DNA from 4 places in the Pseudocitrobacter corydidari genome. Region 4 is predicted to be linked to each of the others. Evidence: predicted binding sites of a transcription regulator. Region 4 holds the regulator's gene; each other region holds the start of a gene.

What was found. Region 4 encodes PurR, which represses purine synthesis genes. Its sites were predicted from a motif close to CANGCAAACGTTTGCNTG; they were not measured.
Region 1: rfaQ (lipopolysaccharide core heptosyltransferase RfaQ) is a predicted target of PurR. The motif match lies at 3,670-3,687, and genes of this name have one in related genera.
Region 2: purH (bifunctional phosphoribosylaminoimidazolecarboxamide formyltransferase/IMP cyclohydrolase) is a predicted target of PurR. The motif match lies at 1,802-1,819, and genes of this name have one in related genera.
Region 3: purE (5-(carboxyamino)imidazole ribonucleotide mutase) is a predicted target of PurR. The motif match lies at 1,130-1,147, and genes of this name have one in related genera.

The regions. Positions count from the first base shown of each region.
Region 1 is NZ_CP087880.1:3,988,855-3,996,762, forward strand. Features, by position in the region: gene rpmB (50S ribosomal protein L28) at 211-447, shown strand; gene rpmG (50S ribosomal protein L33) at 468-635, shown strand; gene mutM (bifunctional DNA-formamidopyrimidine glycosylase/DNA-(apurinic or apyrimidinic site) lyase) at 734-1,543, shown strand; gene coaD (pantetheine-phosphate adenylyltransferase) at 1,581-2,060, opposite strand; gene waaA (lipid IV(A) 3-deoxy-D-manno-octulosonic acid transferase) at 2,068-3,345, opposite strand; gene rfaQ (lipopolysaccharide core heptosyltransferase RfaQ) at 3,943-4,992, shown strand; gene G163CM_RS18525 (glycosyltransferase family 4 protein) at 4,989-6,113, shown strand; gene rfaP (lipopolysaccharide core heptose(I) kinase RfaP) at 6,106-6,903, shown strand; gene G163CM_RS18535 (glycosyltransferase family 8 protein) at 6,925-7,908, shown strand, end outside.
Region 2 is NZ_CP087880.1:3,567,771-3,575,678, forward strand. Features, by position in the region: rRNA gene G163CM_RS16580 (16S ribosomal RNA) at 1-1,336, opposite strand, end outside; gene purH (bifunctional phosphoribosylaminoimidazolecarboxamide formyltransferase/IMP cyclohydrolase) at 1,926-3,515, shown strand; gene purD (phosphoribosylamine--glycine ligase) at 3,527-4,819, shown strand; gene G163CM_RS16595 (DUF1481 domain-containing protein) at 4,866-5,558, opposite strand; gene hupA (nucleoid-associated protein HU-alpha) at 5,571-5,843, opposite strand; gene G163CM_RS16605 (YjaG family protein) at 6,030-6,620, opposite strand; gene nfi (deoxyribonuclease V) at 6,669-7,334, opposite strand; gene hemE (uroporphyrinogen decarboxylase) at 7,344-7,908, opposite strand, start outside.
Region 3 is NZ_CP087880.1:2,495,084-2,502,991, reverse strand. Features, by position in the region: gene purK (5-(carboxyamino)imidazole ribonucleotide synthase) at 1-552, opposite strand, end outside; gene purE (5-(carboxyamino)imidazole ribonucleotide mutase) at 549-1,058, opposite strand; gene G163CM_RS11620 (DUF4019 domain-containing protein) at 1,218-2,006, opposite strand; gene lpxH (UDP-2,3-diacylglucosamine diphosphatase) at 2,273-2,995, opposite strand; gene ppiB (peptidylprolyl isomerase B) at 2,998-3,492, opposite strand; gene cysS (cysteine--tRNA ligase) at 3,677-5,068, shown strand; gene G163CM_RS11600 (metal-dependent hydrolase) at 5,166-5,687, opposite strand; gene G163CM_RS11595 (substrate-binding domain-containing protein) at 5,763-6,779, opposite strand; gene G163CM_RS11590 (PTS transporter subunit EIIC) at 6,858-7,908, opposite strand, start outside.
Region 4 is NZ_CP087880.1:1,137,781-1,145,688, forward strand. Features, by position in the region: gene cfa (cyclopropane fatty acyl phospholipid synthase) at 31-1,179, opposite strand; gene punC (purine nucleoside transporter PunC) at 1,477-2,661, opposite strand; gene punR (DNA-binding transcriptional activator PunR) at 2,770-3,702, shown strand; gene purR (HTH-type transcriptional repressor PurR) at 3,699-4,724, opposite strand; gene cydH (cytochrome bd-I oxidase subunit CydH) at 5,019-5,108, shown strand; gene G163CM_RS05310 (MFS transporter) at 5,207-6,436, shown strand; gene sodB (superoxide dismutase [Fe]) at 6,475-7,056, opposite strand; gene G163CM_RS05320 (C40 family peptidase) at 7,179-7,908, opposite strand, start outside.

The DNA of each region.
Region 1 (7,908 bases), 2.2 Mb from region 4:
ACGCGATCCACCGGGATCTTTGTCTGTTCGGGACTTGAGCATAACGCCGGGTCAGCGTATACTACGCCACCTTTGAGAATCTCGGGTTTGGCATTTGGGCCTGGCAATCGAGAGTTCACTTAGAACTATGCGATGACCGGGCTGTAAAGCCTGACGAGGCGCCGATACCCCATACGAAGCTCGAGCTAATTTGATTTTTGGAGAATAGACATGTCCCGAGTCTGCCAAGTTACTGGCAAGCGTCCGGTGACCGGTAACAACCGTTCCCACGCACTGAACGCGACTAAACGCCGTTTCCTGCCGAACCTGCACTCTCACCGTTTCTGGGTTGAGAGCGAGAAGCGTTTTGTCACCCTGCGCGTATCTGCTAAAGGTATGCGTGTAATCGATAAAAAAGGCATCGATACAGTTCTTTCTGAACTGCGTGCCCGTGGCGAAAAGTACTAAGTACTTAGAGGAAATAAATCATGGCTAAAGGTATTCGTGAGAAAATCAAGCTGGTTTCTTCTGCTGGTACTGGTCACTTCTATACCACCACGAAGAACAAACGTACTAAACCGGAAAAACTGGAACTGAAAAAATTCGATCCAGTTGTCCGTCAGCACGTTCTGTACAAAGAAGCTAAAATCAAATAATTTTAGATTCGATGTCACGAAAAACCTCGCCTCGGCGGGGTTTTTTGTTTTCTGGCCGTCCCCATATTGAAGACATCAGTTAAACAGTCGGAGACGCTATGCCTGAATTACCCGAAGTTGAAACCAGCCGCCGCGGCATTGAACCGCATCTGGTTGGCGCAACCATCCAGTATGCGATTATCCGCAACGGACGCCTGCGCTGGCCCGTCTCCGATGAAATTCACCGCCTGAGCGACAAACCCGTTCTCAGCGTTCAACGTCGCGCCAAATATCTGCTGCTGGAGCTGCCGGATGGCTGGATTATCATCCACCTCGGTATGTCGGGTAGCCTGCGCATATTGACGGAAGAACTCCCGGCAGAAAAACACGACCACGTTGACCTGGTGATGAGCAACGGCAAAGTGCTGCGATATACGGACCCACGCCGCTTTGGTGCCTGGCTGTGGACAAAAGAGCTGGAAGGGCACAACGTACTGGCACATCTCGGTCCTGAGCCGCTGAGCGACGAATTCAACGCAGAGTACCTGCAACAGAAGTGTGCGAAGAAGAAAACGGCGATTAAGCCCTGGCTAATGGATAACAAGCTGGTGGTCGGGGTAGGGAATATCTATGCCAGTGAATCGCTGTTTGCGGCGGGGATTCATCCTGACCGACTCGCGTCGTCGCTGTCGCCGCAGGAGTGCGCGCTGCTGGTCAGCACCATCAAGGCGGTCTTGTTGCGTTCGATTGAACAGGGCGGAACCACCCTGAAAGATTTCCTGCAAAGCGACGGTAAGCCGGGCTACTTTGCCCAGGAGCTACAGGTGTACGGTCGCAAGGGCGAGCCGTGTCGGGTATGCGGAACGCCGATTATCGCCACCAAACACGCACAGCGCGCGACGTTTTACTGTCGTCAGTGTCAGAAATGAGTGGGTTGCGAGCCGGATGACATCATCCGGCAAACGGCTATTTGAGCTTTTCCATCAACGCCTGATGGACGTTAGGCGGCAGAAAGTCGGTGACATCACCCTGATGACGCGCCACCTCTTTGACTAAAGAAGAGGAGATAAACGACCACTCTTTTGACGGCATCAAAAACACGCTTTCCAGCTCTGGCATCAGATGGCGGTTCATGTGCGCCAGCTGCATTTCATATTCAAAATCCGCCACCGCGCGCAGGCCGCGAATCAAAATAGTGGCCTGCCGATCGCGAGCAAAGTTGGCCATCAAATCGCTGAAACCGACAACTTCTACGTTATCCAGATGCGCAATCGCCTGCTGTGCCAGCGCGACGCGTTCATTGAGATCAAACATCGGTTTCTTGCTGGGGCTGGCGGCAATGGCCAGAATCACCCGATCGAACATTTTGCTCGCGCGGGTAATGATATCGATATGACCGTTAGTGATGGGATCGAACGTGCCTGGATAAATCGCCCGTTTTTGCATGACAGCCTCAGTGCGCTCTGGGTGGCAGATAAGGTTCCAGCAGTTGCAGCATGCGCTGTAACGCGCCCTGGTTTTGGTAGAGCACTTCAACTGCGTGACGACCGTAGAAGTTACGATAATCTTCGTCAGTCAGTAAAGAGGAAATCTCTTTCGCCAGCGACGCGGCGTCGGTCACCGTGATCAGGCCGCTGGCCTGATCGAGACGCGCGCAGATGTCTTTAAAGTTGAAAGTATGTGGCCCCATGAGCACCGGAATGGCGTGCGCCGCCGCTTCCAGCGGGTTATGACCACCACGCTCAACCAGAGAACCGCCCACAAAAGCGAGGTCTGCAATGCCGTAAAGCAGCATCAGTTCGCCCATCGTGTCGCCCACCACAACCTGGGTGCCCGCCGAAGGAACTTCGCCAGAGGAGCGAGTGATAAAGCTTAAACCTGCCTGGCGCACCAGATTGATGGTGTCCGGGAAACGTTCCGGATGGCGCGGGACCAGAATCAACAGCAGGTCGGGGAAGGTTTTCAGCAGTTGCTGATGCGCTTCCAGCATGATGCTCTCTTCGCCTTCGTGCGTACTGGTGGCAATCCATACCGGACGATGCGGCGCCCACTGGCGGCGCAGGGTAATGGCTTTCGTCGCCAGCTGTGGCGTCACGGAGATATCAAACTTCAGGCTACCGGTAACCGAGAGCTGATTGCGTTTCGCACCCAGCGCGATAAACCGTTCGCCGTCTTCTTCGTTTTGCGCGGCAATGAGCGTTATACGGCGCAGCAGCGTCTGCACAAACTTGCCGAGTTTGGCATAACCCGCCGCAGAGCGCGCAGACAGGCGTGCGTTGGCAATCACCAGCGGGATTTTACGTTTATGTAGCGCGGCAATCAGGTTCGGCCACAGCTCGGTCTCCATAATCAGCACCAGCTTGGGGTCGACTTTATCGAGAAAACGGCTGATGGCATCCGGGAGATCGTAAGGAAGATAAACGTGCTGTACGTCGCTGCCGAAGGCGGAAAGGACGCGCTCAGAGCCGGTTGGCGTCATGGTGGTCACGGTAATCGGCAGGTCGGGATAGCGATGGCGCAGTGCGCGCACCAGCGGAATGGCGGCCAGCGTTTCGCCGACGGAAACCGAGTGCAGCATAATGCCGCCCGGCGTCAGCGGCTTACGATAAAAACCGTAGCGCTCGCCCCAACGTTTGCGGTATGCCGGCGCTTTACGTCCACGCACCCAAAGCCGTATCCAGATCAAAGGCTGAATAAGGTAGAGGAGTGATGTGTAGAGCAATTGAAGCATAATACGCAGCTGGCTTAGGAATGTGCTGAGGATTCTAAGTATTTAGCCCAACCTTTACCATCATTTTTGCCGATTTGAGCTGATTTAGCGGGAAAAATGGCTTTGCGCCATTAAACGTTAAACTATATTTGCTTTTTTATATGATTAATTGATGTTGTCTAAGCGTGCGCCTAAGGCCTTACGCCTAAACACAATGCCTTACGTAATTCTATTACTCATTGTTTTAACAGAGAATAAACTTAATTGAGGTTAAAAAATATTCAATTCGGTTTGCTTAGGAATAAGTGATACACTAAGCCGCAATTAGAGCACGACGTCAGTATTCAGGTAACTGTGAGCCTGGGGCGGTAGCGTGCCTTTTTTTCAATTCCGACTGGTTATTATACGCAAAATCATTCAAGTTGCATCAAGGCGGCAAAGGAGTGACAAATTCGTCAGGAACGAATTTGACCAGCCAAAGGCTGGCCTTTGGTGAGAGACAGGGATGTCTCTCATTAATCCCAGGAGCGTACATAAGTACGTGACTGGGGTGAACGAGTGCAGCCAACGCAGAGGCAGCTTGAAGGATGACGTGTATATCATCATAAAGAGCCGCTTGTGGAAAAAAAGTTCACCCGAATTCTGGTTATTAAAATGCGTTTCCATGGGGATATGTTGCTGACTACGCCAGTTATCAGCACGCTGAAACGTAATTACCCTGATGCGAAAATCGATATGCTGCTGTATCAGGATACGATCCCCATTATTTCGGAAAATCCGGAAATCAATGCGTTATATGGCATCAGCAATAAAGGCACAGCGGCAACCGCGAAAATAGCGAATTTTTACGGATTGGTGAAAACCCTGCGGGCGAATCAGTATGACCTGATTGTCAATCTGACCGATCAATGGATGATTGCGGTGCTGGTGCGTTTGCTGAATGCTAAAGTCAAAATCTCCCAGGATTTCGCCCATCGCCAGTCGGCATTCTGGAAAAAAAGCTTTACCCATCTAGCGCCGTTTCAGGGCGAACACTGCGTGCTGCGCAACCTTTCTGCGCTGGCGCCGCTGGGGTTAACCCAAACCTGTCTGGAAACATCCATGCCCTACGCGCCGGAACATTGGGAGCGTATGCGACAACAGCTGGATGCTTTCGGAGTGGGTGACAACTACGTTGTGATTCAGCCGACCGCGCGCCAGCCGTTCAAATGCTGGGATAACGACAAATTCGCACAGGTCATCGATTCGCTCCAGCAGCGTGGTTATCAGGTTGTGCTGACCTCCGGGCCCGGCGTGGAAGACCTCGCCTGTGTCGAAGATATCGCTATGCAGTGTAAATCTCGCCCGGTGACGGGCCTTGCGGGTAAAACGCGCTTTCCCGAACTGGGCGCGTTAATCGACCATGCCGTACTGTTTATTGGCGTCGATTCGGCACCCGGTCACATTGCAGCCGCGGTAAAAACGCCGGTGATTTGTCTGTTTGGCGCGACCGACCATGTTTTCTGGCGTCCGTGGACCGAAGACATTATTCAGTTCTGGGCTGGGAATTATCAGGCGATGCCACCGCGCTCGCAGCTCGATCGCAATAAAAAGTATATGTCCGTTATACCTGCCGCTGATGTGATTGCGGCAACGGAGAAAATGTTGCCGTCGGGAGAGGCGCTATGATTGTCGCCTTCTGTCTCTATAAATATTTTCCGTTCGGTGGCCTGCAGCGCGATTTTTTACGCATTGCCCAAACCGTGGCGGCGCGCGGTCATCACGTGCGCGTTTATACGCAATCCTGGCAGGGCGACTGTCCGGCTGAGTTTGAACTGATCACCGTGCCGGTGAAATCGCGGACCAACCACGGGCGCAACGCTGAGTATTACGCGTGGGTGCAGGCGCATCTGAAAGCGCATCCGGCGGAGCGTATCATCGGTTTCAATAAAATGCCGGGTCTGGATGTGTATTACGCCGCCGACGTTTGTTATGCCGAGAAAGTGGCGCAGGAGAAAGGCTTTTTCTATCGCCTGACCGCCCGCTATCGTCACTATGCGGCGTTCGAACGCGCCACGTTTGAGAAAGGCAAAGCAACGCAATTATTGATGCTGACGAATAAGCAAATCGCCGATTTCCAGAAGCATTATCAAACCGAACCTGAGCGCTTCCATATTCTGCCGCCGGGGATTTATCCGGATCGTAAATATAGTCAACAAATTCCCGACGCCCGCGCGGTTTATCGCGCGAAAAACGGTATTGGTGAACACGAGTTCCTGTTGCTTCAGGTCGGTTCCGATTTCAGCCGAAAAGGTGTAGATCGCTCGATTGAAGCGCTGGCGGCGTTACCGGACGCCCTTCGCTGCAAAACCACGCTGTATGTTGTGGGTCAGGATAAGCCGGGGCGATTTGAAGCGCTGGCCACGAAGCGCGGCGTACGTGAGAACGTCCACTTTTTCTCGGGGCGTAACGACGTCTCTGAACTGATGGCCGCCGCCGATGTTTTACTGCATCCGGCCTATCAGGAAGCGGCCGGGATTGTGCTGCTCGAAGCGATTACCGGCGGCCTGCCGGTGCTGGTGAGCGAAGTTTGCGGCTACGCGCACTACATCGCGGCGGCAAACTGCGGCGAAGTGCTGGGCGAGCCCTGGAAACAGTCGGCGCTTAATGATGCGCTACGCAATGCATTGACGAATCCGCAACTCCGTCAGGCGTGGGCTGAAAATGCTCGCCATTACGCGGATACGCAGGATCTCTACAGCCTGCCTGAGAAGGCGGCTGATATCATAATTGGTGATGTTCATGGTTGAGTTGAAAGAACCGCTTGCGACCCTCTGGCGCGGAAAAGATCCGTTTGAAGAGGTAAAAAAACTGCAGGGGGAAGTTTTCAGAGAGCTGGAAACGCGCCGTACGCTGCGTTTTGAACTGGCCGGGAAAAGCTACTTCCTGAAGTGGCACCGTGGTACCGCGATGAAAGAAGTGGTGAAAAACCTGCTTTCGCTGCGTATGCCGGTGCTCGGCGCAGACCGAGAGTGGAACGCGATTCATAAATTGCGCGATGTTGGCGTGGACACCATGTGCGGCGTGGGTTATGGCGAAAAAGGCCTGAACCCGGTGCGCAAAGTGTCGTTTATCATCACCGAAGATCTGACCCCGACCATCAGTCTGGAAGATTACTGTGCGGACTGGGTTAACAACCCGCCGCAGCCGCGCGTAAAACGGATGATCATCAACCGTGTCGCGACAATGGTGAGAAAGATGCACCTGGCGGGGATTAATCACCGCGATTGCTACATCTGCCACTTCCTGCTGCACCTGCCGTTTGATGGCCACGAAGAGAACCTGAAGATTTCGGTTATCGACCTGCATCGCGCACAAATGCGCAGCCATGTGCCGCTGCGCTGGCGTGATAAAGACCTGATTGGACTCTATTTTTCTTCGATGAATATCGGTTTGACGCAGCGCGATATCTTCCGCTTTATGAAGGTTTATTTTGCTAAGCCGCTGCGGGAGATTCTTATCCAGGAAAAAGATCTGATCAGTCACGCTGAGAAAAAAGCTGAATATATTCGTGAGCGGACAATAAGAAAATCACTTTAAAGATAGCCATTCAAGAAATTAATGATGAACCAAGAAATTAATACTGCAGCCTATCGAAATAACTTTGTCTCTCATCAGGAACCACTATTTAGCAATGACAGTGAAATGGACAAGACATTGCATATCGCTCTATGTTTTGACCATAACTTTGCAATGCCTGCCGGTGTAGCTATATTTTCAATTATAGAAAACAATAAGAACACGAACTTACATTTTCATCTTATTACTACAGGCATTACTGATTCCGATGTAGATTCTTTTAAAAAGTTAAAAGCAAGTAATGTATCAATAACTGTTTATTATATTGATGATAATTTCAATATCAATTCTGATACATTAGTCTTAGGTATTCCATTATCAACATGTTTACGATTTTTAATTCCCGAGGTAATCGATAAAGAAATAGAATCGATTCTTTATCTTGATTGTGATGTGATTTGTCATGGTGATATATCGGGACTTATGCATGTTGATTTTGGTAATGTCATCGCCGCGGTGATTTCCGACTCACAGGAAATGAAAGATAGAGTCGAACAGCTCGGTTATAATGTTAACTTTCACTGTTACTTCAATGCCGGCGTTATGCTCATCAATACTGAAGCCTGGAGGGGTAATGATATCACCGGGCAAGCGCTAACAATGATTAATAGCGGAAAGGTTTTTCGATATGCAGATCAGGATGTATTAAATATTCTATTAAATGGCAAACTGCTTTACCTCGATGCAAAATATAATAATAAAGTAACGTTGAGTGTTAACGAAGATGTTGAGCAGAAATATATAGATGGCACTCTGATTATGCATTATGTTACCCCAAGTAAACCATGGTATAAGATATTTCAGGCTAAACGCTTTGATTTCTATTTTAACAACTCTCCATGGTCTTTATGTAAACGACATCAATCACCTTCATACAGTATGATTAGATTGAAAGCAAAGCATGAAGTATCTCAAGGGAACTATTTCGAAGGTCTGAAGTATTATATTTTATATATTGTCTCTAAG
Region 2 (7,908 bases), 2.4 Mb from region 4:
GACTTCATGGAGTCGAGTTGCAGACTCCAATCCGGACTACGACATACTTTATGAGGTCCGCTTGCTCTCGCGAGGTCGCTTCTCTTTGTATATGCCATTGTAGCACGTGTGTAGCCCTACTCGTAAGGGCCATGATGACTTGACGTCATCCCCACCTTCCTCCAGTTTATCACTGGCAGTCTCCTTTGAGTTCCCGGCCTAACCGCTGGCAACAAAGGATAAGGGTTGCGCTCGTTGCGGGACTTAACCCAACATTTCACAACACGAGCTGACGACAGCCATGCAGCACCTGTCTCACGGTTCCCGAAGGCACCAAAGCATCTCTGCTAAGTTCCGTGGATGTCAAGAGTAGGTAAGGTTCTTCGCGTTGCATCGAATTAAACCACATGCTCCACCGCTTGTGCGGGCCCCCGTCAATTCATTTGAGTTTTAACCTTGCGGCCGTACTCCCCAGGCGGTCGACTTAACGCGTTAGCTCCGGAAGCCACGCCTCAAGGGCACAACCTCCAAGTCGACATCGTTTACAGCGTGGACTACCAGGGTATCTAATCCTGTTTGCTCCCCACGCTTTCGCACCTGAGCGTCAGTCTTCGTCCAGGGGGCCGCCTTCGCCACCGGTATTCCTCCAGATCTCTACGCATTTCACCGCTACACCTGGAATTCTACCCCCCTCTACGAGACTCAAGCTTGCCAGTTTCAAATGCAGTTCCCAGGTTGAGCCCGGGGATTTCACATCTGACTTAACAAACCGCCTGCGTGCGCTTTACGCCCAGTAATTCCGATTAACGCTTGCACCCTCCGTATTACCGCGGCTGCTGGCACGGAGTTAGCCGGTGCTTCTTCTGCGAGTAACGTCAATTGCTGTGGTTATTAACCACAACACCTTCCTCCTCGCTGAAAGTACTTTACAACCCGAAGGCCTTCTTCATACACGCGGCATGGCTGCATCAGGCTTGCGCCCATTGTGCAATATTCCCCACTGCTGCCTCCCGTAGGAGTCTGGACCGTGTCTCAGTTCCAGTGTGGCTGGTCATCCTCTCAGACCAGCTAGGGATCGTCGCCTAGGTGAGCCGTTACCCCACCTACTAGCTAATCCCATCTGGGCACATCCGATGGCAAGAGGCCCGAAGGTCCCCCTCTTTGGTCTTGCGACGTTATGCGGTATTAGCTACCGTTTCCAGTAGTTATCCCCCTCCATCAGGCAGTTTCCCAGACATTACTCACCCGTCCGCCACTCGTCAGCAAAGCAGCAAGCTGCTTCCTGTTACCGTTCGACTTGCATGTGTTAGGCCTGCCGCCAGCGTTCAATCTGAGCCATGATCAAACTCTTCAATTTAAGTTTGATGCTCGTGAATTAAACTTCGTAATGAATTACGTGTTCACTCAGAGACTTGGTATTCATTTATCGTCTTGCGACGTTAAGAATCCGTATCATTGAGTGCCCACACAGATTGTCTGATAAATTGTTAAAGAGCAGTTGCGACGCGCTTTAGCGAACTGTCGCGAGGTGGCGTATATTACGCTTTCCTCTTTCAGAGTCAACCCTGATTTTCAGGATTTTTCTCTTCAACCGAAGCGGCTGTTGCCGTGTCAGTGGGAGCGCATTATAGGGAGTTCTCGTGAGGCTGCAACCCTAAATATGCGGTAATTTTACCGACTGCTGAAATCCACAGCAAAACCCCATTTTATACCAACTTAACCACAGAGTTATCCACAACCTGGCAGATCTTTTCTCTCTATAAAGGGTATCGTGAGCGAATAATCCGGATAGCTCGAATGAAAAAGAAAAATTCGCGAGCGTTGCGCAAACGTTTTCGTTACAATGCCACCGCAAAACAAGGATGCCCCGTAAGGGGCGTTAGCTGAGTTTTTCGCGAAAAATTCAGCTAACGCTCTCTGTAATAGTCAAATCCAGGGGATTTACCATGCAACAACGTCGTCCAGTCCGCCGCGCTCTGCTCAGTGTTTCTGACAAAGCCGGTATCGTCGAATTCGCCCAGGCACTTTCCGCACGCGGTGTGGAGCTGCTGTCTACAGGGGGCACTGCCCGTCTGTTAGCAGAAAAAGGTCTGCCGGTAACCGAAGTTTCCGATTACACCGGTTTCCCGGAGATGATGGATGGACGCGTGAAGACCCTGCATCCGAAAGTACATGGTGGCATTCTGGGCCGTCGCGGCCAGGACGATGCCATTATGGAGCAGCACCACATCCAGCCTATCGATATGGTGGTTGTTAACCTGTATCCGTTCGCCCAGACCGTGGCCCGTGAAGGCTGCTCGCTGGAAGATGCGGTTGAAAACATCGATATCGGCGGCCCAACCATGGTGCGCTCCGCCGCCAAGAACCATAAAGATGTCGCAATCGTGGTGAAGAGCAGCGACTACGACGCCATTATTAAAGAGATGGATGCCAACGAAGGATCGCTGACGCTTGCAACCCGTTTCGACCTCGCCATCAAAGCCTTCGAACACACCGCCGCCTACGACAGCATGATTGCCAACTACTTCGGCACCATGGTTCCGGCTTACCACGGTGAAAGCAAAGAAGCCGCCGGTCGCTTCCCGCGTACGCTGAACCTGAACTTCATTAAGAAGCAGGATATGCGCTACGGCGAGAACAGCCACCAGCAGGCTGCCTTCTATATAGAAGAGAATGTGAAAGAAGCGTCCGTTGCCACCGCAACCCAGGTTCAGGGTAAGGCCCTCTCTTATAACAACATCGCCGATACCGATGCGGCGCTGGAGTGCGTGAAAGAGTTCGCCGAGCCGGCATGTGTGATTGTGAAGCACGCCAACCCTTGCGGCGTGGCTATCGGCAATTCCATTCTTGATGCTTACGATCGCGCGTACAAAACCGACCCAACCTCCGCATTCGGCGGCATTATTGCCTTTAACCGCGAGCTGGATGCGGAAACCGCGCAGGCCATCATTTCTCGTCAGTTTGTTGAAGTAATCATTGCGCCGTCCGCCAGCGAAGAAGCCCTGAAAATCACCGCCGCTAAGCAGAACGTTCGCGTTCTGACCTGCGGTCAGTGGGGCGAGCGCGTTCCGGGTCTTGATTTCAAACGCGTTAACGGCGGTCTGCTGGTTCAGGATCGCGATCTGGGGATGGTCGGTGCAGAAGAACTGCGCGTTGTCACCCAACGTCAGCCGAGCGAACAGGAACTGCGTGATGCGCTGTTCTGCTGGAAAGTGGCGAAGTTCGTGAAATCCAACGCTATCGTCTATGCCAAAAACAATATGACCATTGGGATTGGCGCGGGCCAGATGAGCCGCGTGTACTCCGCGAAAATCGCCGGTATTAAAGCCGCCGATGAAGGTCTGGAAGTGAAAGGTTCCTCGATGGCTTCTGACGCGTTCTTCCCGTTCCGCGACGGTATTGATGCCGCTGCCGCTGCGGGCGTGACCTGTGTAATCCAGCCTGGCGGTTCTATCCGTGATGACGAAGTGATTGCCGCTGCCGACGAGCACGGTATTGCGATGCTCTTCACCGACATGCGCCACTTCCGCCATTAATGGAGCGATAGATGAAAGTATTAGTGATTGGTAACGGCGGGCGCGAGCACGCGCTGGCCTGGAAAGCGGCCCAGTCGCCGCTGGTTGAGACTGTTTTTGTTGCTCCGGGTAATGCAGGCACTGCGCTGGAGCCTGCACTGCAAAACGTCGCTATCGGCGTGACCGATATCCCGGCGCTGTTGGATTTCGCACAAAACGAAAAGATTGATCTGACCATCGTCGGCCCGGAAGCGCCGCTGGTGAAAGGCGTGGTCGATACCTTCCGCGCCGCCGGGCTGAAAATCTTCGGCCCAACCGCAGGTGCGGCCCAACTGGAAGGCTCAAAAGCGTTTACCAAAGATTTCCTGGCCCGCCATAAGATCCCTACGGCGGAATACCAGAACTTCACCGAGGTAGAACCTGCGCTGGCGTATCTACGTGAGAAAGGCGCGCCAATCGTCATTAAAGCTGACGGTCTGGCAGCCGGGAAAGGCGTTATCGTGGCGATGACGCTGGAAGAAGCCGAAGCGGCTGTTCACGATATGCTGGCGGGCAACGCTTTCGGCGACGCGGGTCATCGCATCGTTATCGAAGAGTTCCTCGATGGCGAAGAAGCGAGCTTTATCGTGATGGTGGACGGCGAGCATGTGCTGCCGATGGCTACCAGCCAGGATCACAAACGCGTAGGCGATAAAGATACCGGACCAAACACCGGCGGGATGGGCGCTTACTCCCCCGCGCCGGTAGTAACCGATGAAGTTCATCAGCGCACCATGGAACGTATCATCTGGCCAACCGTGAAAGGCATGGCGGCGGAAGGCAACACCTACACCGGTTTTCTCTATGCGGGCCTGATGATCGACAAACAGGGCAATCCGAAGGTTATTGAATTTAACTGCCGCTTTGGCGATCCGGAAACCCAGCCAATCATGCTGCGTATGAAGTCCGATCTGGTTGAGCTCTGCCTGGCGGCCTGTGAAGGCAAACTGGACGAGAAAACGTCAGAGTGGGATGAACGCGCTTCTCTCGGCGTGGTGATGGCTGCGGGTGGATATCCGGGGGATTACCGCAAGGGTGATGTTATTCATGGCCTACCACTGGAAGAAGTCGAAGGCGGGAAAGTGTTCCAGGCGGGTACTACGCTTTCTGCGGATGAGCAGGTACTGACCAACGGCGGGCGCGTACTGTGCGTGACCGCATTGGGTCACACCGTGGCAGAAGCGCAGAAACGTGCCTACGCGCTGATGAGCGATATTCACTGGGATGGCAGTTTCAGCCGCTCGGATATCGGTTACCGAGCAATTGCGCGCGAGCAAGGCGAGTAATTACCCACACCCTCTCCCGCAAGGGAGAGGAACCTCTTCAGGTTCGCTAGAAGCTCTTTTCCACTGGCTGCCAGGTACAGTAGTCCTGGTTAGCCACCAGCAGCAGTTGTGTCCCTTCAGACGACTCCAGCCAGGCAATGCTCACCTCTACCGATGAACAACGCTGGCGATTCTCAACATGCGCCAGCGCGCGGCTATCGAGGTCAGGCTTCACCACCTCGCCTTCGCAGGTCGTTACGCTATGATCCGCATGCCAACGCCCCTGACGCAGCACCACGCGCCCCTGACGCAACGCGTCGCTGGTCTGGTGGATTTGCTCAGCACGGTAGCGATAAAGGGCCACCTGGTCGCTGGAGAGCTGCTGTTTCTGTCCGTCGACTTCCCGCTGCATGAAGCTCAGTTCACCGCGGCTGTCAAAACGGGCACGAATGTGTTCGGAAGGTTTGCTGTAGATATTCAGTTCAATCAGCGACAGCTGATCGCCCTGCCAGCGATATTCGCTGGTTGTAGTGGCCCCATTGTGCCACGGGCTGGAAACAGCCAGAAGATGGGTTTCTCCGCCGGAGTCTTTGCGCCAGATGCGTACAGCCCCCTGGTCGTCGGCATAGCCGCTGGCGGTAAATGGCGGCAACGCGCTGTTATGGCTACAGGCAGACAGCAACAGTACGCCACCCAACGCCGCCACGGAGCACCAGATAGACAAAAGGGGTGAGACCACCCCTTCGCTAAAACTGTTCACTGCCACGCGGTCTTACTTAACTGCGTCTTTCAGTGCTTTGCCAGAAACAAATGCCGGCACGTTAGCTGCGGCGATTTTGATTTCTTTACCGGTCTGCGGGTTGCGGCCAGTACGCTCAGCGCGGTGGTTCACTTTGAAGGTACCGAAACCAACCAGTTGTACAGCATCGCCTTCTTTCAGAGACTCAGTAATAGCAGCCAGAGTGGATTCCAGAGCAGCTTTAGCCTGGGTTTTGGACAGTTCTGCTTTGTCTGCAATTACATCAATCAGTTGAGTCTTGTTCATAAGTTATCCTTACAATGTGTTTATCGCTTGCTAAGCATCGAGTGCGACGAAAATGCCAGAAAAGCACTCTCCTGCATACACGCACCGATAGCCACTTTTTTTCGCCCCCCAAATGTAGACCAGACGGGGGGCGGAAGGGAAGCCTTCAGGCACGACAATTCAGGCGGTAAATCACGTTTTGTTGTCTCATTGCTTAAAATTTATACCAATATTGCTCTCGCCAGCCTCTTTGAGGTCTGCGCGCAGGCCTTTTATCAGTTCAACATCCCGTTCTTCGCTATCGGCTAAAACTCGGAAAATTTCCCACTGAATGTCCCATTCCTGTTCCACTGCCGGGTTCTCTTTAAGCTCTTCATCGGTCATTTCGCGACCAGCCTGAGTCATCTCCAGCATCGCGACGGTGGTAATAGAACTCTTACTCACTTCGATGGCGTGTTCCAGGGTTTCACCGCTCAAACGAGAATGCACCAGTTCGCTCAATGCGACGCAGGCATCGATCGCCGGATAAACGCCGTACATGTCGAAATCGTCCGCCGCCGGGATCGCTTCTTCCAGCTTTTCGAGCTGGCTGTCGAAATTCACTTTGGCATCTTTTACCGTCAGCGTTTCCCAGATGAGATCCAGAATACGACGATAAACGTGCGGGTCGCCAAACTCTGACTCTTTGCAGAACATGGCGTAGTTCGGATACATACGCTCGCACAGGCAGGCCATAAAGGTGACGTGCTGCCAGCTTTCCAGCTTCTCCAGACGCAGGTGAATCGGGTTTTGTAACATGATGAGTTCTCAAATGCGGAAATTAGCCGCAGTTTACCTGAATTGTGGTTATTTTGCTGTAAGGCGCATAAAGGCGGCGCGTTCAGAAGCGACGGCATCCGCCCAGCGTGTTGGCTCCGGCAGACGGTAGCCTTTCATACAGTGTTGCACCCATGAAAGCGCACTGTCAGTGCTCACGCGGTGCCCCGTCGCGATAAACAACGGATTACAGCGCGCTTTACTGCGCCAAACCCACGCCAGCTGTTCGCCTTTATCCATCAGCGGTGATAACGCGCCGGGTTCGCTATCGAGCGGCTCAAACGTGCCGCAGAGGCGCTTTTTCGCCACGCCGATCGTCGGGACGTCCACCAGCAAGCCAAAATGGCTGGCAACGCCAAGACGGCGTGGATGCGAGATACCGTGGCCGTCGACAAACACGAGATCCGGTTTTTGCGACAGCTTTTCCCACACCGCCAGCAGCGCCGGGTATTCACGAAATGACAGGAAGCCGGGAATGTAGGGCATGGTGGTCGCAATGCGCGCCACCTGATACTCCACCAGCTCAAGCGATGGATACTTCAACAGCACCATCGCCGCGCGCGTCACTTCACCGCCCTGCTCAAAACCCACGTCAGCCCCGGCGATCAGCTCCGGCGGATCCTTATCCAGGCGATCCTCACGGATCACCGAAGCAGCGAGTTCGATTTGTTGAGCGCGTAGCGACGCGAGATCCATAATCACTCCTTACTGATGATAAGGCGCAGAGAGGCGATGTACCGCCTCGACAAACGCCCCGGCATGTTCCGGCGGTACATCCTGATGGATGCCGTGACCGAGGTTGAAGACATGGCCTTCACCCTTGCCAAAGCCCGCCAGAATAGACGCCACTTCTTCCTCGATGCGCGCAGGCTGTGCGTAAAGCATAGATGGGTCCATATTGCCCTGCAGCGCCACTTTGTCGCCCACGCGGCGACGCGCATCGGCGATATCGGTGGTCCAGTCGAGACCCAACGCATCACAGCCGGTTTCCGCCATCGCTTCCAGCCACTGCCCGCCGCCTTTGGTGAACAGCGTCACCGGCACGCGGCGACCGTCGTTTTCACGCAGCAGGCCATCGACAATTTTGTGCATGTAATACAGAGAGAACTGCTGATAATCACGACCGGTGAGCACACCGCCCCAGGTGTCGAAAATCATCACCGACTGCGCGCCGGCTTTAATCTGCGCATTCAGATAGAGCGTGACGCTTTTCGCCAGTTTATCGAGCAACAGATGAAGCGTTTGTGGCTCGGCATACATCATCTTTTTA
Region 3 (7,908 bases), 1.4 Mb from region 4:
ATGCAGGTTGTGAGTCAGCGGATAGAACACGGTGCTGCCGTCGTGAGCTCGCGCGCCAACCAGTGAGACTTCACCGGAGAAATTAATACCCTGCTCCACAATACATTCGCCGTAACACTCTTGCGGCAATTGTGCGGTTTCATCTGCGCGCAAACGCCACTGCCCACGACCATCGTAACCGCCGGTGCGACGCTTCACGATCGCAAGCTCCCCCAGACGTTCAAACACGGCGGGCCACTGGTTTTGTTCGGCCAGTAGTTGCCATGGCGCGGTTGGCAGGCTGAGTTTGTCGAACAGCTGCTTTTGCGTCAGACGATCGGCAATAATCGGGAATACGTCGCGGTTAACGAATGCCGGATGCAGCGCCAGCTCGCGGGTTAGCGCGGTTTCTGGCCAGCGTTCGATTTCAGCGGTGATCACGCTTTGCTGGAACGGCACCGCTTCCGGCGAAGCTTCCAGGCCAACGGGCCACACGGCGATACCCAGCGGCTCGCCAGCCTGGCGCAGCATACGCCCCAGTTGACCGTTGCCTAATACGCAAACCTGCTTCATGCGTCACCCCGCGGATCCGGGTTTTCCAGCACTTCATCGGTTTGCGCACGACGCCATTCCGCCAGGCGTTGATGCAGTTCAGCATCGTGCTGAGCAAGAATTTGCGCAGCCAGCAGGGCGGCGTTAGCGGCACCGGCTTTACCAATCGCCAGCGTCCCGACCGGAATTCCGCGCGGCATTTGCACGATGGAATAGAGACTATCGACGCCGCTCAGGGCGGCGCTTTGTACTGGCACACCCAGCACCGGCACTAAGGTTTTCGCCGCAATCATGCCTGGCAGATGCGCCGCGCCGCCTGCGCCTGCAATGATCACCTGATAACCGTTCTCTTCCGCGGTTTCGGCGAAGCTGAACAGCTTATCGGGCGTGCGGTGGGCGGAAACCACTTCGACATGATGAGGAACATTGAGGATATCAAGAACTTCGGTAGCAAACTGCATGGTAGCCCAGTCGCTTTTGGACCCCATCACGATAGCGATACGTGCCGGATTATTGCGGGAAGACATACGTCTTAAAACTCCTGTGGGTGTGCTGCACACGACGTTGTAGGCCACAGAGAATAGCATGGAAAAGAGGGGAGGAAAACGATTGCGTTGCGTGGCTCAACACACACTCTCTAAGCCGGGCATAAGCTCAATACCCGGCTGGTTAGATGATTCAGCGTGTCATTGGGGTAAGGCCGTATAGCCATAACCCGCGAGTTTTACACCATTCTCGGTTTCTTCAAAAGTGAACTCTTCTTCTACTGAAGGATATCGACTAAATGAAGAACGATAATTTAGTCTGTTAAGTGATGGTATACTTGGTTTAGTCGAAAATAATACGCGTCTTTTATAAATTTTTGCGCTTTCGCTATTGTAACTACCTAAATCAGATTTGGATTTTTCTAGCACTTTCGTTAAATCCTCTTCTGATATCTTATCTTTAAATGTAGATGAAGTGGCAGTATATATTTCATGATACTGCGAAGCAGCTAATTGTGTTCTGAACTGTGCGATTACAATTTTTTCTTCTGCTAATTCCAATGGTTTGTCAGTTGATGCCTCATAGTGGTACCCTGCTAATGTTATACCATCATCTGTTTCTTCAAAACTGAATACTTCCTCTACTGACGCATATTTGGCAAATGAAGAATGGTAATACAGGCGAGTAATAGAAGGCCCATTCGTTTTTACAGTAGTACTTTTTTTATAAAATCCTGTGCTGTCGTCGTTATAACTGCCTAAGTGGGATTTAGCTTGTTCCAGGAATGTCGTTAAATCTTTTTCTGATGTTGCATCTTTAAAAGATGAAGAGGAGTTAATGTAAATATCATGGTATTGGGCGGCAGTCAGTTGTGTATGGAATTGTGTTATTGCTGCTTTTTCTTCAGATGATTCTGAAGGTTCGCATCCTGTAAGCGTGAAGAGTAGGCCGATAATGATTATCGATTGCCTAAGATATCTTTTATTCATGATGATCTCTTGTGGTAGTATTTTTTTCTATGAGTTAAATATAAAAACTAAATGGTACCACCATCCAATGATAAATCTATAGCATCGCTCTTTCCAATCGCACAAATGGTCCCGATATTATTCAGAATATATTTTCTTAATTAATGTTTGCGATATTATTAATGCGTGAGGCGAATGGTGATAATGAAATGTTGATGGGGATTTATTATTGCCAGCATCTGGCGCGATCTAACACAAGATAAACAAGCGGAATACTTTTACGCCGTTCAAAAAGGAAAACGCAGTAATTCAACATCCTCAGCTGTCACTTTCACCATTGACCCTTCCGTATGCCACGCACCCAGTACTACGCGATACGCGGGTTCGCCGTTAGCGGTCAATGTATGCACATCGGGGCGATGCGTGTGCCCGTGAATCAGCCACTGCACGTGGTACTTTTCCATCACATCCACAACGGCCTGCGGGTTCACATCCATAATCTCCATCGATTTATGACTGTTGGCGGCTTTGCTGTCGGCGCGCATGCGGGCGGCAATTTTCTGGCGGATAAACAGCGGCAGCGCCAGGAAGACTTTCTGGATCCACGGCGTATGTACTTTGGCGCGAAACGCCTGATAGCCTGCGTCATCAATGCAAAGCGTGTCGCCGTGCAGAATCAACAGCGGGCGACCGTACAGCTCAAGGCGTTGTTCCTCTGGCAGCAGCGTCATGCCGCTTTCCCGGGCAAAGCGTTTGCCGAGCAGGAAATCACGGTTACCGTGAATGAAATAGCAGGGAACGCCGGAATCGACCAGCGCTTTGATAGCGTGGGCAATTTGCTGGTGCAGAGGGTTCGGGTCGTCGTCGCCAATCCAGGCTTCGAAGAGATCGCCGAGAATATAGAGCGCATCGGCGCGACGCGCTTCACCGGCTAAAAAACGCAGAAAACCGGCGGTGATCGCCGGTTCTTCTGTTTGCAGGTGCAAATCTGCAATAAAGAGTGTCGCCACGATTACTCGCTGACGGTCACGCTTTCGATTACAACGTCTTCTTTCGGAACGTCCTGGTGCATACCGCTGCGGCCGGTGGCGACAGCTTTGATTTTATCAACCACGTCCATACCTTCGACGACTTCTGCGAATACGCAGTAGCCCCAACCCTGCAGGCTTTCGCCGGAGAAGTTCAGGAAGTCGTTGTCAGCCACGTTGATGAAGAACTGCGCGGTTGCGGAGTGCGGAGCCTGAGTACGCGCCATTGCCAGCGTGCCACGGGTGTTTTTCAGACCATTGTTGGCTTCGTTTTTGATAGCCTCTTTGGTCGCTTTCTGATTCATGCCCGGCTCGAAACCGCCGCCCTGAATCATAAAGCCGTTGATTACACGGTGGAAAATCGTGTTGTTGTAGAAACCTTCGCGGCAGTAGTCCAGGAAGTTTTTAACTGTTTCCGGCGCTTTGTCATCAAAAGTTTTGATTACGATATCGCCGTGATTAGTGTGGAAAGTAACCATTTCTGCATCCTGTTCCGTTATAGTGGTGCGTTAACTCGCGTGCGAGTCGTATATAGGCGCCTGTTATAGCATAACCGCGAGGTTCGATCACCTTGCAATGTGTGCTGCTTCAGAGTTGAATTAAAGGTAGAATACGCCGTTTCAGGCGCAAGCCCAGATCACACACGTCAACATGGAATTATCGATGCTAAAAATCTTCAATACAATGACCCGCCAAAAAGAGGAATTTAAGCCTATTCACGCCGGTGAAGTCGGCATGTACGTGTGTGGAATTACCGTTTACGATTTCTGTCATATCGGTCATGGACGTACCTTTGTTTCCTTTGATGTGGTAGCCCGTTACCTGCGTTTTCTTGGCTACAAGCTGAAATACGTCCGCAACATCACCGATATCGACGATAAAATCATCAAACGCGCCAATGAAAACGGCGAAAGTTTTGTGCAGTTAGTCGATCGCATGATTGTCGAAATGCATAAAGATTTCGATGCGCTGAACATTCTGCGCCCGGATGCCGAACCGCGCGCGACGCACCATATTCATGAAATCATCGAGATTACTGAACGTCTGATTGAACGCGGTCACGCATATGTCGCAGAAAGCGGCGACGTGATGTTCTCCGTGCCGACCGATCCGAACTACGGCAAACTGTCGCGTCAGGATCTGGAGCAGTTGCAGGCCGGCGCGCGCGTCGAAGTCGCGGAAGTGAAACGTAACCCGATGGACTTCGTGCTGTGGAAAATGTCGAAAGCGGGTGAACCGAGCTGGCCGTCGCCGTGGGGCGAAGGCCGTCCGGGCTGGCACATTGAATGTTCCGCGATGAACTGCAAACAGCTGGGGCATCATTTTGATATCCACGGCGGCGGTTCTGACCTGATGTTCCCGCACCATGAAAACGAAATCGCGCAGTCTACCTGTGCGCACGACGGCGAATACGTTAACTACTGGATGCACTCCGGGATGGTGATGGTTGACCGCGAGAAGATGTCAAAATCGCTCGGCAACTTCTTTACCGTGCGTGACGTGCTGAAGTATTACGACGCAGAAACCGTGCGTTACTTCTTAATGTCCGGCCACTATCGCAGCCAGCTGAACTACAGCGAAGACAACCTGAAACAGGCGCGTTCCGCGCTGGAGCGTCTCTATACGGCGCTGCGCGGCACCTCGGCAACGGATGTTGAATTCGTTCGCAGCGCGCAGTATGTCGACCGCTTTAAAGAAGCGATGGATGACGATTTCAACACCCCGGTGGCTTATGCCGTGCTGTTTGATTTGGCGAAAGAAGTGAACAACGCCAAACAGGCTGGCAACAGCGAAGAAGCGAATGCGGCGGCTACTTGTCTGCGTACGCTCGCGGCTGTTCTCGGCCTGCTGGAACAAGATCCAGAAGCGTTCCTGCAAAGTGGTGCGCAGGTTGACGACGGTGAAGTCGCGGAAATCGAAGCCCTGATTCAGCAGCGTCTCGATGCGCGTAAAGCGAAAGACTGGGCCGCGGCGGATGCGGCGCGTGACCGTCTGAATGAGATGGGGATCGTGCTGGAAGATGGTCCGCAAGGGACAACCTGGCGTCGTAAATAACTGTGGTTGTGCCGGATGGCGACGCTTTGCGTCTTATCCGGCCTTCAGACAGGGCGATACCGTAGGCCGGGTAAGGCGAAGCCGCCACCCGGCTTTTTTAGCGCCTTTGCCACCACAAGATTCCCATCAACACCACGCCCGGCAGCCACACCCACAACAACTCCGAAAAAATCACCTGATGCCCGTACGGCGTGGTGTAACTCGATAGCGCAAACGGCGCGACTTTTATTACCTGCCACGGCGCAAAGAAGCGTTCATCCAACCACGGCCACAGCCAGCCAACACCTTTACCGCCCGTTGTCACTGAATCCAGCAGAGTGTGTGATAACAACGATACGGTCAGAAAGAGCCAGCAGCGAACCAACCCGGCCCGGAACCACCGTCGGCCAATCAGCACGCATAATAGCGGAACCACGAACGCGAAAAGCAGAGAATGAGTAAACCCGCGATGACCAAAAGCATTGCCGTACGCCACGCCAAACTTAAATGCCAGCACGTCAGCGTCGGGGAGCATGGCGAGCACAACGCCAGTAAACAGCAAACGGGGCGGGATGACTCTGCTGCCAAGGCCTAAGCCCAGGCACAGCGGTACGGCGGCGTGTGTGATAACGGTTGGCATGGCGAAACATTCCCGGAGAAATCAGGAGAATATAACAGCAAACGGGCGCAGTAAGGCCCGCTCACAATTCTGAAATTATGCCGATTCGCGGGTAATTAATTGACCGGAAAGCGTAATCTTCTGCATTTGCAGTTCTGGTTCTTTGAGCTTACGCAGCATTAAGCCCGCCGCCTGCCGCCCGGTCTCTTCGCTTGACGACGAGACATAGGTAAAAGAGGGGGAGGTGAGATTCACATTGAGCATATCTTCAAAGCCAATCAGCGCGACCTGCTGAGTCAAAAATACATCTTTCCCAACCGTGCGCCCAATCTGGTGAATGCCGTTTATGCTGCCAATCATCGCAGCAGGCGAGTGGCACAGCAGGGCGGTGATGGTGTTGTTTTTCTCCAGCAACTGACGTGTGACGAGGCTGGCTGCGTGGGTATCTTCGCTACAGCATGGCGTCGCTTCTTCGCGATTCACCAGCCCATATTGCGTTAGCACGCTGCGAAAACCTGCCAGCCGCTGCTGGCGAATTAAATCGTCTTCGCGCCCGCCAATGTAGGCAATGCTGCGATGCCCACGCTCAATCAGATAACGTGCGGCAAAAACGGCGGCCTGACGGTTATCGCGCATCACCAGATTGCACTGCTCATCAAGCGGCGACTGGGAAACCACCACAAAGGGCAGCGGACAGTGGCGAATTTTATCCGGAATATGCGGGCTGAAGGCGTCAGATGCGAGGTAGATAACGCCCGCTACGCCCTGCTGTTTAAACGACAGCAGGCAGCGTTCTAAATGATCATGGCTGTTGAGCGGTTGGCCGAGAAAAACCATAAACCCCTGTTTTTCCAGCTCCTGCACGATACTTGCCATCACCTTAATGGAAAAACTGTCGCTAAAATCAGGCAGGATCAGGCCAATAAGGTTGGAGGTATTCGCGCGAAGGTTGGCGGCAGCGACGTTGTGAACGTAACCGAGCGCATCAATGGCGGCCTGGACTTTGCCGATCGTCGCGTCAGAAATTTTCCCTTTCTGACGCAACACCAGCGACACGGTTGACACCGATACGCCCGCCTGCTTTGCGACATCAATAATGCTGACTTTCTTCAATTCCGCTCCCTGAAAATGCTCAATTCATGCCACGACGCCCCCTCAAGCGTAACGGAGGCGTCGTCGATCGGCATAGTATTATTTGCCAATCATCGTGGACATGGTTTGAGCGATAAATTGTGCTCTGGCACCGAAAATAACCTGAATACCTTTATCCCCGACAAATACCACGCCGCGCGCCCCAACCCCGTTAAGGCCATCTTTATCGACTTTATCACCCTGCGACACTTCCAGGCGCAAGCGGGTAATGCAGGAACCGACCGAATCGATATTCTGCGCACCGCCCAGCAAGGCAATAATTTCTGTCGCCAGCTCGGTGTCGGTTTTATCTTTCGCATCCGCGACTACGTCTGCGCGGCCCGGCGTTTTGATATCAAAGCGGCGGATCACGAATCGGAAGGTGAAGTAATAGATAATCGCCATCGGAATACCGACGATTGCCGCACTGAGGAAGTTGGTCTGGTAACCATTAAACGACGGCAGAATGCCGAACGAAATATAGTCAATCATCCCCGCCGAGAAGGATTTCGCGATATGCGCGTGTAACAGGAACATGCACATATACGCCAGCCCGGCCATGATGGCGTTAAAGACGTAAAGGATTGGTGCAACGAAAATAAAGGTGAACTCAACCGGCTCGGTGATCCCGGTCAGGAAGCAGGTGAGTGCGGCGGAGAACAGAATACCAAAGGCGATCTTTTTGTTTTTGCTGTTCGCTTCGTGATACATCGCCAGGCACGCGGCAGGCAGCGCAAACAGCATCAGTGGGAATTCGCCCTGCATGAATTTACCAGCATTCTGATAGGTATCGCTGCTGAAGGATTTCACCCCTTCTTCCAGCATTTTGAACCAGATAGTCTGGTCGCCGTGGATAATCTGGCCTGCCTGCGTGGTGTAGTCGCCAAAGGAGTACCAGAAAGAGGGATACCAGATGTGATGCAGACCAAGCGGAATCAACGCGCGTTCGACCAGACCAAAAATAAACGTTGATGCCGCCTGATTATCACCGTTCACCACCGTGGAGAGCGCATCAATACCTGCCTGGATATGCTGCCAGACGTAGGGTAGCAGCAGGCCGAGCAGGAATGACAGCACCGCCGTGGCAATGGCGACAAAACGTTTGCCGGAG
Region 4 (7,908 bases):
AATCCCCCGGTGTATGCCGGGGGAGATTAACTAGCGTGCGACGCGTAAACCGTGCTCCACGCCACGCGAGAACACCACCTGCCAGAGTTGAATGTCACGTGCGCGAAATGCCCCCGCGCAGGCGTTCAGATAATACGTGAACATCCGTTTGAAACGTTCCGAATAGTTGTCCGCGATTTCCGGCCAGCTTTCCAGAAAACGCTCATGCCAGGCCATCAGCGTGGTGTCGTAATCTGCGCCAAAGTTGTGCCAGTCTTCCATCACAAAGTGCGGCTCGCTGGCATCCGCAATGTGGCGCACGGAGGGGAGGCAGCCGTTCGGGAAGATGTATTTGTTGATCCACGGATCGACGTTAAGGTCTGTTCGCTTTGAACCGATAGTGTGCAGCAGGAATAAACCGTCAGGTTTCAGGTTCCTGTCGACCACTGAGAAATAGGTGGCGTAGTTTTTCGGCCCAACGTGTTCAAACATGCCGACGGAAACGATGCGGTCAAACTTATCGTGCAGGTCGCGGTAGTCCTGAAGCAGAATCGTGACGTCCAGCCCTTCACAGCGCTGTTGCGCCATTTTCTGCTGTTCAGCGGAAATGGTCACGCCGACCACGCTCACGCCATAGTGCTCGGCCATAAACTGCGCCAGACCACCCCAGCCGCAGCCGATGTCCAGCACGCGCATGCCGGGCTCAAGTTTCAGTTTCTGACAAATCAGATTGAGCTTCGCCTGCTGGGCCTCTTCCAGAGTCTGGGCGTCTTTCCAGTACCCGCAAGAGTACTGCATAAAGGGATCCAGCATGCGGCTGAAGAGATCGTTGCCAAGATCGTAATGCTCTTTACCCACCATCCAGGCACGTTTTTTACTTTGCAGATTAAACAGACGGGCCGCCGCGATGCGCAGCGTATCTTTCAGGTGGCGGGGCAGTTGATTTTCCAGCCCGGCTCGCAGGACTTTCTGGAAGAAAATATCCAGACGCTCGCATTCCCACCAGCCGTCCATATAGCTTTCGCCTAACCCCAGAGAACCTTCCTGCAATACACGTTTAAAAAATTGGGGATTTTTGATCTGCAAGTCTGAGGGGGCGTTACCGTTAATTTCGATGCCTGCCCGGCTTAACAATTCGTTGGTGATGCGGTACCAGTCATCATTCGGTACCCTAACTTCTTCTATACACGATGAGCTCATAGCTTCTCCATCCCGACCCGGTGATCAGAACCTTAAAACAGCGTAGACGCTTTTTAGAGTTTGTGAGAAATCTCACGGAACTTCCGTGAGCCTGCTATCCGACGTAGCACAGAGGAAGGGAGATAACCCTTGCCGAAAAGACCATCCCTGGGGAACCGGGAGGCGTCCTGCTCCCGTTAACAAGTAATAACTATCGTAATTATGTGATACCGATTCAGTATAGGACGCAAAATCTACTGATTCAATCAAAAATCTTAGCAAACTAACTACGAGTTAATAACATTGATATTCATGATGTTAGGCGCGAGAAGTTTCTTCCGCTGAATTCTCTGCTGCGCCAGCCTGCATCTTATAGCCTATTCCGGCGAGAACGACGGTGGCGACCATTACGCTGGTGGTGGCCAGCAGCGGGGCGGCAATCAGTGAAGAAACCACCAGGCTTGCGAGGAAGCAAAGACCTAATTGCAGCGTATTCTGTAATGCTGCCGCGCGGCCTGTTGCCTGAGGGAACGGACGCAGCGCGCGCGCCACGACGATCGGGTAAATCGCGCCGTTAGCCATTGCCATCACGCAGAATGGAATCAGCAGCGCGGTGAGCGACACATGTGCGGTGAGGCCGACGCCCCAGGTGGCCAGGACGCTGACGGCGTAAATCAACAGCAGCCATGGCAGCAGTTTTGCACCATCCCATTTTTGCAGCGCCGCGCGGCAGCCGTAACCACCCACGAGGAAGGCAATGGTTTGTGGCACATAGCTCAGACCAATCACAGTTGGGCTGTAGCCCATCGCATTAAGAATAAACGGCGAGCCGGTCAGCCAGGCGAAGAAGCTGGCGGAGCAGGCGGCGTAGATGAGTACGTTGCCGCGATAGTCCTGGCTGCGTAACAGCTTCATAAAGGTCAGTTTATCGCCAGTGACGGCAACCTTTTTGTGCGCGGGTTTCAGGCGCAGCGCCGGGATCATCAAAATCAGCGTGATGGCAAAGAGGGTGGCAAAGATGGCCTGCCATTCAAAATGATGCAGGATCCAGCTTCCCAGCAGCGGGGCCAGCGCCGGAGAAAGCCCGACAAGCGGCATAATCGTCGCAAAAATACGGTTAGTGCGCTGGGCCGGGTAGTAATCGGTCACCATCGCCTGCCAGGTTACCGCGGCTGCACAGACGCCGACCGCCTGCACAAAGCGCAGGATCAGCAGGGTGGTGGCATCGCGAACCCACAGCATTCCCAGACAACCAAGGGCAAAAATCGTCAGGCCAATCAGCAAAACAGGCTTGCGGCCATAGCGGTCTGAGAGAGGTCCCCACAGCAGCTGCGCCACGGCAAACCCGGCGAGAAACAAACTCAGGCTTGCGCTTACGGCAGCCGCTGGCGTTTGCAGATCGCTTTGAATCGCGGCGAAGGCCGGAAGATACATATCGGTGGCGAGAAAACCTAACACACTCAGGCCCGCCAGCCAGACTAAAAATCCTTTCCCAGGTTGCATAAAAACGCCTTTTCTTGTTTTGGAGGAGGCTGAGAGTGTAGAGAGTGAAATCTGGCTTGTGAAACGCTAATATTTGCGTATTGGTTTCAAAAATTTTGTGAGCAGAAAATGTGGTCTGAATATTCACTGGAAGTTGTGGATGCCGTCGCGCGTAACGGAAGCTTTAGCGGCGCGGCAAATGAGCTGCACCGGGTGCCTTCTGCAATCAGCTATACGGTGCGACAACTGGAAGAGTGGCTGGCGGTTCCGCTGTTCGAACGGCGCCACCGGGATGTGGAATTAACCCCTGCCGGGGCGTGGTTTTTAAAGGAGGGGCGGTCTGTTATCAAAAAAATGCAGATCACCCGTCAGCAGTGTCAGCAAATTGCCAATGGCTGGAGAGGGCAGTTGGCTATCGCGGTGGACAATATTGTAAAACCAGAGCGCACCCGACAAATGATTGTCGATTTTTATCGCCACTTCAGTGACGTAGAGCTGCTGGCGTATCAGGAGGTATTTAACGGCGTGTGGGATGCCCTGGCCGATGGGCGAGTGGAGTTAGCGATTGGCGCGACGCGCGCCATCCCTGTTGGGGGGCGATATGCGTTCCGCGACATGGGTATGCTGAGCTGGCAGTGCGTGGTGGCCAGCACGCATCCGCTAGCACAGATGACAGGGCCGCTGAGTGATGACGTGTTGCGCAACTGGCCGTCGCTGGTGCGCGAAGATACGTCACGGTCGTTACCGAAACGTACCACCTGGTTGCTGGATAATCAGAAAAGGGTCGTGGTGCCCGACTGGGAATCGTCAGAAACCTGCTTATCCGCAGGATTATGCGTTGGCATGGTGCCAGAGCATTTTGCGCGACCGAAGATAGATAAAGGCGAATGGGTTGCCCTGGAGCTGGAAAACCCGTTTCCCGATGCGGCCTGTTGCCTGACCTGGCAGCAAAACGACAGTTCACCGGCGCTAAGCTGGTTATTAGAGTATCTGGGAGACAGTGAAACGCTGAACAGCGAATGGCTGCGAACGCCCGAATTGAGCGTTCGCTGTGGCGATTAACGGCGATAGTCGCGGAACGGGCCGTCGGCCACGGAGCGGCGTTCAATCAGGCGCGGGTGCACCTCGATGGACTGCGACTCTTCGCGTTTGCTGACAATTCGGTCCATCAGCATATTGAAGGCGGTTTCTCCGAGGGAATCCTTCGGCTGGTGGATAGTGGTCAGCGCCGGGGTGAAGAAACGTGAGTTGCGCACGTTGTCATAACCAATCAGGGAGATATCCTGCGGCACGCGCAGTCCCATTTCGTCTGCGGCGCACAACGCACCCATCGCCATGATATCGCCACCGCAGAAGATAGCGGTAGGGCGCGGATTCTGGGACAGAATTTGCTGCATCGCACGATAGCCGGATTCCGGTTCGAAATCGCCCTGCACGATCCAGTTTTCCGGCACCTTGATCATCATCTCGTCCATGGCTTTCATAAAGCCAGCCAGACGACCTGCACCGGTGTTGCGCTCCAGCGGACCTGGGATCACGCCAATTTCGCGATGCCCACGTTCTACCAGATAGCGACCAGCCATGTAGCCGCCTTCGAAGGCGTTATCGATAACCGAGTCGGTAAAGTCAGCTTTCGCTTCGCCCCAGTCCATAACCACCATCGGAATATGGCGGTACTCTTCCAGCATTTGCAGCAGCGGTTCCGGGTATTCGGAACACATCACCAGCAGGCCGTCCACGCGTTTCTGCGCCATCATGGAGAGATACGCGCGCTGTTTTTCAAGGTTGTTCCACGCATTACCGAGGATCAGGGTATAGCCTTTCTGGAAGCAGTTCTTCTCAACGGCTTCAATAATTTCTGCAAAGTAGGCAGCTTCACTGCTGGTCGCCAACAAACCAATGGACTTGGTGTGATTGACCTTCAGGCTACGGGCCACGGCGCTGGGAGAGTAGTGCAATTCTTTGATTGCCGCCCATACCGCTTCACGCGTCTCTTCGGCGACAAAACGCGTCTTGTTAATCACATGTGATACAGTTGTAGTGGAAACGTTTGCGCGCTTCGCTACATCTTTAATAGTTGCCATTCCATCTCACTCCAGACCCGGGCCTGCCCCTGATCGATTCAATACGAAAACGTTTGCCTTCACTCACCCTGGCGCAATGTTATGAATTGCGGTTCGCCGGGAAAACGACACAGGACGACAGGAGGGGGTCAATGGCCGATACACTTTTTAATAAGCGTCGAATTTTGTCTTATCTTTGCCAAAAGTGGAAGCGCAAAATCGGTTATTGCGTGAAATCCGGGAAGATTTTTGCGAATAAGTGTGCAAAAATGACATAGCTCACTTTTGGTGTGGGGATAATAAGGAGAAAAATTGATGAGTACCGAACTGAAGATGTCAATTACCACAACGGTTATTACGCTGGCGCTGATCGTCGCGGCCGCGCTGACCGCCGTCCTGCATTAACCCATCCTAAAGGGAGAGACGGCTCTCCCTCTCTTCGATTGTTATCAATTCAGCAAAAATATTTTGCTAATTTGTTCACTTCTGTTTTTTTGTGATTGATGTCATGCTTTTGCAATCTGTTGTCACGCCGCTCTGCGTTTGCGGCAAACCGGAGTCAAAGCATGAAAGTGAATTATCCCTTACTGGCGTTAGCCGTAGGCGCATTCGGGATCGGTACCACCGAATTTTCGCCGATGGGGCTATTACCCGTTATTGCCAAAGGGGTTGATGTCTCGATTCCTGCCGCAGGTATGTTGATCAGCGCCTACGCTGTAGGTGTCATGGTTGGCGCGCCGCTGATGACGCTGCTGCTCTCACACCGCGCACGCCGCAATGCCTTAATTTTCCTGATGGCGATTTTTACCCTGGGTAACGTCCTTTCTGCTATCGCCCCGGATTACACCACGCTGATGCTGTCGCGCATTATAACCAGCCTCAACCACGGCGCGTTCTTTGGCCTGGGGTCGGTGGTTGCCGCAAGCGTGGTGCCAAAACATAAACAAGCCAGCGCGGTAGCAACCATGTTTATGGGGTTAACCATCGCCAATATCGGCGGCGTTCCGGCGGCCACGTGGCTTGGAGAGACCATCGGCTGGCGCATGTCGTTCCTGGCGACGGCTGGGCTTGGCGTGATTGCCATTATCGGCCTGTGGTTATCCCTGCCGAAAGGCGGGGCGGGCGAGAAACCGGACGTGAAACGTGAACTGTCGGTGCTGGTACGCCCGCAGGTATTGTCTGCGTTGCTCACGACCGTGCTGGGTGCCGGGGCGATGTTCACGCTCTATACCTACATTTCACCGGTGCTGCACACTATCACGCATGCGACGCCTGCCTTTATCACCTTAATGCTGGTACTGATTGGCGTGGGCTTCTCAATCGGTAACTATCTTGGCGGTAAATTTGCTGACCGTTCGGTCAGCGGCACCCTGAAAGGTTTTCTGCTGCTGTTGATGTTGATTATGCTGGCGATCCCGTTCCTGGCGCGTACGGAAATCGGCGCGGCATTCAGTATGGTGGTGTGGGGCGCGGCGACCTTTGCCGTGGTGCCACCATTGCAGATGCGCGTAATGCGTGTTGCGCATGAAGCGCCGGGGCTTTCATCTTCGGTCAACATTGGTGCGTTTAATCTTGGCAATGCGCTGGGGGCCGTAGCCGGTGGGGCGGTGATTTCCGGCGGCCTGGGTTACAGCTTTGTGCCAGTGATGGGGGCGATTGTAGCAGGGGTTGCACTGCTGCTGGTCTTCTTCAGCAGCCGTTCACAGGGTGAAGAGGCCGTGGTTAGCCAGTAACAAAAACGCAGAAGGGGAAACCCTTCTGCGTCATTTCTTTATGCCGCCAGATTCTCAGCAACAAACTTCCAGTTTACCAGCGCCCAGAAGTGCTCCAGATAGCTCACGCGCGCATTGCGGTAATCAATATAGTAAGCGTGCTCCCACACATCTACCGTCAGCAGCGGTTTGGCATCCGTCGTCAACGGCGTACCCGCGTTAGAGGTAGAGACAATCGCCAGGCTGCCGTCGGCTTTTTTCACAAGCCAGGTCCAGCCAGAACCGAAGTTTTTCGCGGCGGCATCGCTGAACTGCGCTTTAAACTCAGCAAAGCTACCGAAAGCACGGTTGATGGCTTCTGCCACTTCACCGGTCGGTTCGCCACCGGCGTTCGGTGCCAGGCAGTGCCAGTAGAAGGTGTGGTTCCAGACCTGTGCTGCGTTGTTAAACACGCCGCCTTCAGAGGTGCGAATGATCTCTTCCAGCGATTTGCCTTCAAACGCCGTCCCTTTCACCATATTGTTCAGGTTGGTGACGTAAGTCTGGTGGTGTTTCCCATAATGATATTCGAGCGTCTCGGCAGAAATGTGCGGTGCCAGAGCGTCTTTGGCATACGGTAATGCAGGTAATTCGAACGACATTGCTACTCTCCTTTTTATAGTTAATATCCCCAGTAACCTTGTACTGAGTGTGGATAGAGTAGCAAATTAAAAGGTGTGATAAAAGAGAAGGTTACCCTGCCAGCAGCGTGGCAGGGCAGGGGTTAGCGGATGGTTTTCGGGGTCATCACGCGGCGCGCGCCGACGTAGTGGCGATCCCAGTAGTCTTCACTGAGGGAGGTGATTTGAATATCGCGACCGGTTCGCGGAGACTGAATAAACTTCCCGCCGCCGATATAGACGCCAACGTGATCGGCGGTGCCGCGCCCACGTGTGCGGAAGAACACTAAATCGCCGCTCTCCAGCTCACCCCGGTCAATCGCACGGGCATCGCGTAGGTGGTACATTTCGTTAGCGGTACGCGGGATACGGAATTTCACCAGATCTTTATACGCGTAATACACCAGGCCGCTGCAATCAAAACCGGTGCGTGGCGAGGTGCCGCCCCAACGGTAAGGTTTGCCAATCTGGTCCATCAATTTGTTCATCGCGGTTTTCTGCGCTTTCTGCACGCGCGCTTTATGCGCTTCGGCGATGGTTAACGGTTTGCTCTCCACTGCGCTGGTGGTGCAGGATTTCTTATGGCCCTTCCGCACCACGCATTTGGTGGTGACGTTTGCCGCTGCGGTTTTCATCGTGCTGCTTTTGCCCCGGCGCGTAGTGGCCGTCTTCGTGGTGCTGGCAGTGCGCGCGATGCGGGATGATTTGCTGGCGGTAGAGGTGGTTTTTTTACTTGCCGTCGCCTTCGTGGTGGTTTTTTTATTGGTTGAGGCGGTGGACTTCTTCTTGCTGCTGCTTTTGCTGACGGTATTTTTCTTCTTCCGTTCGCTTCCT